DNA from 2 places in the Streptomyces sp. NPDC054866 genome. Region 1 is predicted to be linked to the other one. Evidence: riboswitches for the same ligand, from Rfam matches in the RefSeq annotation. Region 1 holds a riboswitch; the other holds the start of a gene.
What was found. Region 1 has a riboswitch for glycine ahead of gcvT (glycine cleavage system aminomethyltransferase GcvT). Riboswitches for the same ligand answer to the same signal wherever they lie in the genome.
Positions count from the first base shown of each region.

Region 1 (3,201 bases):
TCGAGTTCGTTGCCCGGCCATCCTCCGTAGGGATGGGCGTGTGCCTGCGCCGGAATGTCCATCTTCTTCTAACCCCTGCTCGGTCCCGCTCTGCCTGCGGCACGACCCTAACGTGGCGGCCCATGGCAGGCGGCCCACGGCGGGCGTCTCAGTCCCCGAAGCCGATCCCCCGCAGCACCCCGGCCGCCGTCCTGTCGAGGAGCACGGCCGAGCCGCAGCCGCGCGGCAGGTCGCCCCGCTCGGCGGCCCCGACGAGCCGGCCGACCGTCCTGCGATGCCGGGCGAAGGCGTACCGCGACACGCCGCGACCGCGCGAGAGCTGGCCCTCTATGGCGGTGTCCGGCGGTACGTCGAGCAGCAGCAGGTGCAGCGTCGTGCCGCGCCGCGCGGCCTCGCGGGCCAGCCAGCGGCGCACCCAGGCCTGGGTTCCGCAGTCGTGCACCACGACGCCCTCGCCGGAGCGCAGGGCTCTGCGCAGGCCCGCGTAGTGCGCGAGGCGGACCAAGGGGCGGTACACCGCGTACGGCAGCAGGCTCGGCATGCGCCGGGCCCAGCGGTCGCGGGTGTCCTGCGAGTCGATGCGCGGGCCCGCGACGGCTCTGCGCATCAGCGTGGACTTGCCGCTGCCCGGCAGCCCGGAGACGACGATCAGGTCGCCCTCGCCGAACGTGAGGCGGTGCGGGCTGTGACCGGTCCGCTGCCGCAGGTCGCGGACGACGGCCGCCGGCAGAAGGCCACAGCTCTCCCTGGTGGGGGCGGCGGCCTGTTTGGGCAGGGCCACCCCTGTGTTGGTCGCGTAGACACTCGTCCTGCGCACCGTGATCGGCCTCCCCATAGCGGTCACGTACCTGCTTACCGCAGCTTCCCCGGCAAGTGTAAAGAGAAGGTAATGCGGCACAAGCGCATTACGGGACTGGCACCGCACTGGCACTGCCCTGTGACGGAGGCGCGTGCAATGATGTGCGCGCAAACTCCATACAGGCCGTTTGAATCCGCGCGGGAGAGTTCCCGGACGCCGTCGTACGACGCGCTGGGGCGCCGAAGGAGCAAGTCCCTCCCTTGAATCTCTCAGGCCCCGTACCGCGCGGGCGAGGCACATCTGAAAAGCGGGCCGCCTGCGCGGCTCCACCCAAGGTGCAAGTCATGACCCCATATACGGACGGGTCGTGGTGAACCTCTCAGGTTCCGATGACAGATGGGGAGGATCGACCTCGCCCGTCATGCCCTGGGAGTTCCACGAATGAGTACCGCTTCCCGTCTGACCGCACTCGATGCCGTGCATCGCGCCCTCGGCGCGACCATGACCGACTTCGCGGGCTGGGACATGCCGCTCCGCTACGGCAGCGAGCGCGACGAGCACGTCGCCGTCCGCACCAAGGCCGGTCTCTTCGACCTCTCCCACATGGGCGAGATCACCGTCACAGGCCCCGAGGCCGTGGACCTGCTGAACTTCGCGCTGGTCGGCAACATCGGCTCCGTAGGTGTCGGCCGCGCCCGCTACACGATGATCTGCGCCGAGGACGGCGGCATCCTGGACGACCTGATCGTCTACCGCCTCGGCGAGACCGAGTACATGGTCGTCGCCAACGCGTCGAACGCGCAGGTCGTGCTCGACGCGCTCACCGCGCGGGCCGACGGCTTCGACGCCGAGGTCCGCGACGACCGCGACGCGTACGCCCTGCTCGCCGTCCAGGGCCCCGAGTCCCCCGGCATCCTGAAGTCACTCACGGACGCGGACCTGGACTGTCTGAAGTACTACGCGGGCCTGCCCGGCACGGTCGCGGGTGTGCCCGCGCTGATCGCCCGCACGGGCTACACCGGCGAGGACGGCTTCGAGCTCTTCGTCGCGCCCGGCGACGCCGAGAAGCTGTGGAACGCGCTGATGGAGGCCGGTAAGCCGGTCGGCATGGTGCCCGCGGGCCTCTCCTGCCGCGACACGCTCCGCCTGGAGGCGGGCATGCCGCTGTACGGGCACGAGCTGACCGCGGAGCTGACGCCCTTCGACGCGGGCCTCGGCCGGGTCGTGAAGTTCGAGAAGACCTCGCAGTCCGACACCTTCGTGGGGCGCGCGGCGCTCGCGGCCGCCGCCGAGCGCGCCGAGACCGCTCCCCCGCGCAAGCTGGTCGGCCTGATCGCGGCGGGCCGCCGCATCCCGCGCGCGGGCTTCTCCGTGGTCGCCGAAGGCAAGATCATCGGCGAGGTCACCTCCGGCGCCCCGTCCCCGACGCTCGGCAAGCCGATCGCCATCGCGTACGTCGACGCGGCGCACGCGGCCCCCGGCACCGAGGGCGTGGGCGTGGACATCCGCGGCACGCACGAGCCGTACGAGGTCGTGGCTCTGCCGTTCTACAAGCGCCAGAAGTGACACTGCCGCTTCCGTGGTAACCCGGAAGTGACCCCACGCACATCTTCCCCGTTCCGCAGCACCCACCCGCGTACAGGAGAATTCAGGTCATGAGCAACCCCCAGCAGCTGCGTTACAGCAAGGAGCACGAGTGGCTCTCGGCCGCCGAGGACGGTGTGGCGACGGTCGGGATCACGGAGCACGCGGCCAACGCGCTCGGTGACGTCGTCTACGCCGACCTTCCCGAGGCCGGCGCCGCGGTGACCGCGGGTGAGACCTGCGGCGAGCTCGAGTCGACGAAGTCGGTCAGCGACCTGTACTCCCCGGTGACCGGTGAGGTCGTCGAGTCGAACCAGGACGTCGTGGACGACCCGTCGAAGGTCAACTCCGCCCCGTTCGAGGGTGGTTGGCTCTTCAAGGTACGGATCACGGAGGAGCCGAAGGACCTGCTCTCCGCGGACGAGTACACCGAGTTCTCCGGCAGCTGAAGCCCCCCGAAGACCCCTAGGGACCACCTGATGTCGCTTCTCAACACCCCTCTCCACGAGCTGGACCCGGACGTCGCCGCCGCCGTCGACGCCGAGCTCCACCGCCAGCAGTCCACCCTGGAAATGATCGCCTCGGAGAACTTCGCTCCGGTCGCCGTCATGGAGGCCCAGGGCACGGTCCTCACCAACAAGTACGCCGAGGGCTACCCCGGCCGCCGCTACTACGGCGGCTGCGAGCACGTCGACGTCACCGAGCAGATCGCGATCGACCGGATCAAGGATCTGTTCGACGCCGAGTACGCCAACGTCCAGCCGCACTCCGGCGCCTCCGCCAACCAGGCCGCCCTGTTCGCGATCGCCAAGCCCGGC
Region 1 is NZ_JBSGZA010000009.1:39,522-42,722, reverse strand. It holds gene ACWGI2_RS34960 (enhanced serine sensitivity protein SseB) at 1-62, opposite strand, end outside; gene ACWGI2_RS34955 (AAA family ATPase) at 149-835, opposite strand; glycine riboswitch at 988-1,093, shown strand; glycine riboswitch at 1,094-1,205, shown strand; gene gcvT (glycine cleavage system aminomethyltransferase GcvT) at 1,241-2,365, shown strand; gene gcvH (glycine cleavage system protein GcvH) at 2,455-2,832, shown strand; gene glyA (serine hydroxymethyltransferase) at 2,863-3,201, shown strand, end outside.

Region 2 (3,201 bases), on a different contig from region 1:
GTCCGATGCCGGTCCGGACGCTGCCCGGTGTCGGTCCTGCCACCGGGGACCATCTGCGGCGGGGCGGGATCACGACCGTGGGGGAGATCGCGGAGGCGGGCGAGGACGAGCTCGTACGGCTGCTCGGGAAGTCGCACGGCAGCGCGCTGTACGCGATGGCGCTCGCGCGGGACGAGCGGCCCGTGGTGGCGGAGCGGGAATCCAAGTCGGTCAGCGTCGAGGACACGTACGACGTGGACATCCATGACCGGGTGAGGGTCAGGGGCGAGGTCGCGCGGCTCGCCGACCGGTGTGTGGAGCGGCTGCGGGCGGCGGGGCACTCAGGGCGGACCATCGTCCTGAAGGTGCGGCGGTTCGACTTCTCGACGCTGACGCGCTCGGAGACGCTGCGTGGGCCCACGGACGACCCCGGGGTGGTGCGGGAGGCCGCGGCGCGGCTCCTCGAGGCCGTGGACACCACCGGAGGCGTGCGGCTCCTCGGGGTGGGGGTCACGGGACTCGCCGACTACACGCAGGAGGACCTCTTCGCGCAGGCCCAGGCCCAGGCGCAGGCGCAGGCGCAGGCACTGGCCGAGGGCCTTGAGCACGGGGAGGGCGAGGTTGCCGTGGGGGAGGAAACGGCCGTGGAGGAGCGGCCGCCCGTGGAGGAGGTGCCGCTCGCCGAGCGGCGGTGGGCCGCGGGGCACGATGTGCGTCACGCGCGGTTCGGGCACGGGTGGGTGCAGGGGAGCGGGCTCGGGCGTGTGACGGTGCGGTTCGAGACGCCGGGGTCCCTGCCGGGGCGGGTGCGGACCTTCCGGGTGGACGATGCCGAGCTTGTTCCCGCGGAGCCGTTGCCGCTGGTGGGACCACCGGAGGTGGGAGCTGAGCAGTGCCCCTTGGGTTAGCGGTGCCCGGCGATGGGCGTTGTGCCCACCCGTTCCGCCGGTGCGGAACGCCTGCCCACGGTGCGGAACGCCTGCCCACAACGAGGGCGGACGAGGGTGGTCGGCTTGCGGTCTGCGGGCTCAGGGCTCCTCGCCCGCTATGCGGCCGAAGTCCTTGTCCGGTGGCGTAGGTGACTCGGGAGGTGTGATGTCCAGGCCGTAGTGGTGGTAGAGCTGCAGTTCCTGTTCGGGGGAGAGGTGGCGCCCGACGCCGAAGTCGGGGGCGTCCTTGATCAGGGAGCGCTCGAAGGGGATGCGCAGGGTGCCGTCGCTCCTGAGCTCGCTGGGCTCCAGGGGCACGAACGTGTCCCGGCTGAACAGGCCCGTGCGTATGGCCGCCCACTCCGGGGCGCCGGTAGCGTCGTCGAGATAGACCTCGTCGATCGTGCCGATCTTGGCCCCGTTCCGGTCGAACGCCTTCCGGCCGATCAGGTTGCGCGGATCGATGTCGGTCTGCACGGGCCCTCCAACTGGTCGAGACGTGTCGAAGTGGGGCGTAACTCATCCTTGTTCATTCGTATTCACTACGAAAGAGCACTTCGGGGCAGGCGGCCACTCGAGGGATCCTCCATCGCCTCGCTGGTAGGCTGGCGATTGGCTGCTGACCCCGTGCGGGAGAGCTCTCCGGTTAAGGCACCGGAGGCGCCGAAGGAGCAACTCCTCCCCGGAATCTCTCAGGCCCCTGTACCGCACGGACGAGGTCACTCTGGAAAGTAGGGCGGGCGTCGGGCGGGCACGTTCGGAACCCTTCCTCACCGACGGTGAAAGCCGGTGCGGCGCCTCTCGCGGGGCACGGGCCGGTGAAGCTCTCAGGTTGAGATGACAGAGGGGGAGGCCGTCCGGGTACCCGTGCCGTGGTGCCCCTCGCAGGTCGCGTCAGACCAGGAGGCCTCCGCAATGACCGCCACTCCTCGCACCCCGCTCTCCCAGCTCGAACAGGGCATCCCCTTCGAGCAGCGGCACATCGGTCCCGATGTGGAAGCACGGGCCAAGATGCTCGCGCAGGTCGGATACGGCTCGCTCGACGAGCTGACCGCCGCCGCCGTGCCGGATGTGATCAAGAACGCCGAGGCGCTGAACCTCCCCGGGGCGCGCACCGAGGCCGAGGTCCTGGCCGAACTGCGCTCCCTCGCGGACCGTAACCAGGTTCTTGATTCCATGATCGGGCTCGGTTACTACGGGACCTTCACTCCGCCCGTGATTCTGCGGAACGTCATGGAGAACCCCGCGTGGTACACCGCTTACACGCCGTACCAGCCCGAGATCTCCCAGGGACGGCTCGAGGCGCTGCTCAACTTCCAGACCGTCGTCGCCGAGCTGACGGGGCTGCCCACATCCGGTGCCTCGCTCCTTGACGAGGGGACCGCCGCCGCCGAGGCCATGGCGCTCTCGCGGCGCATGGGCAAGGTCAAGGACGGTGTCTTCCTCGTCGACGCCGACGCGCTGCCGCAGACCATCGCCGTCATCCAGACCCGCGCCGAGCCGACCGGTGTCGAGGTCGTCGTCGCCGATCTGAGCGAGGGCATCCCGGCCGAGGTCGCCGAGCGCGGTGTCGTCGGCGTACTGATCCAGTACCCCGGCGCCTCCGGTGCCGTACGCGACATCAAGCCCCTCATCGAGCAGGCGCACGAGCTCGGTGCGATAGTCTCCGTCGCCGCCGACCTGCTGGCCCTCACGCTGCTCACCTCGCCCGGTGAGCTCGGCGCCGACATCGCCGTCGGGACCACGCAGCGCTTCGGCGTCCCGATGGGCTTCGGCGGCCCGCACGCCGGTTACATGGCGGTGCGCGAGAAGTTCGCGCGCAGCCTGCCCGGCCGGCTCGTCGGAGTCTCCGTGGACGCGGACGGCAACAAGGCCTACCGGCTCGCGCTGCAGACCCGTGAGCAGCACATCCGCCGCGAGAAGGCCACCAGTAACATCTGTACCGCTCAGGTGCTGCTCGCCGTGATGGCCGGAATGTACGCGGTCTACCACGGGCCCGAGGGGCTCAAGTCCATCGCGCGGCGTACTCACCGCTACGCGACCGTGCTGGCCGCGGGACTCACCGCCGGCGGGGTCGAGGTCGTGCACGGCGCGTACTTCGACACCCTCACCGTGCGGGTGCAGGGCAAGGCCGAGCAGCTCGTCGCCGCGGCCCGCGAGGGTGGCGTCAACATCCACCAGATCGACGCCGACCACGTCTCCCTGGCCTGCGACGAGACCACCACGCGCAAGCAACTGACCGCGATCTGGACCGCGTTCGGGGTCGAGGCCGACATTGAGGCGCTCGACGCGG
Region 2 is NZ_JBSGZA010000004.1:9,433-12,633, forward strand. It holds gene ACWGI2_RS20750 (DNA polymerase IV) at 1-887, shown strand, start outside; gene ACWGI2_RS20755 (PRC-barrel domain-containing protein) at 1,008-1,385, opposite strand; glycine riboswitch at 1,529-1,626, shown strand; gene gcvP (aminomethyl-transferring glycine dehydrogenase) at 1,824-3,201, shown strand, end outside.
Region 2: it holds a riboswitch for glycine, as region 1 does, so the genes downstream of both, gcvP (aminomethyl-transferring glycine dehydrogenase) here and gcvT (glycine cleavage system aminomethyltransferase GcvT) in region 1, are expected to answer to the same signal.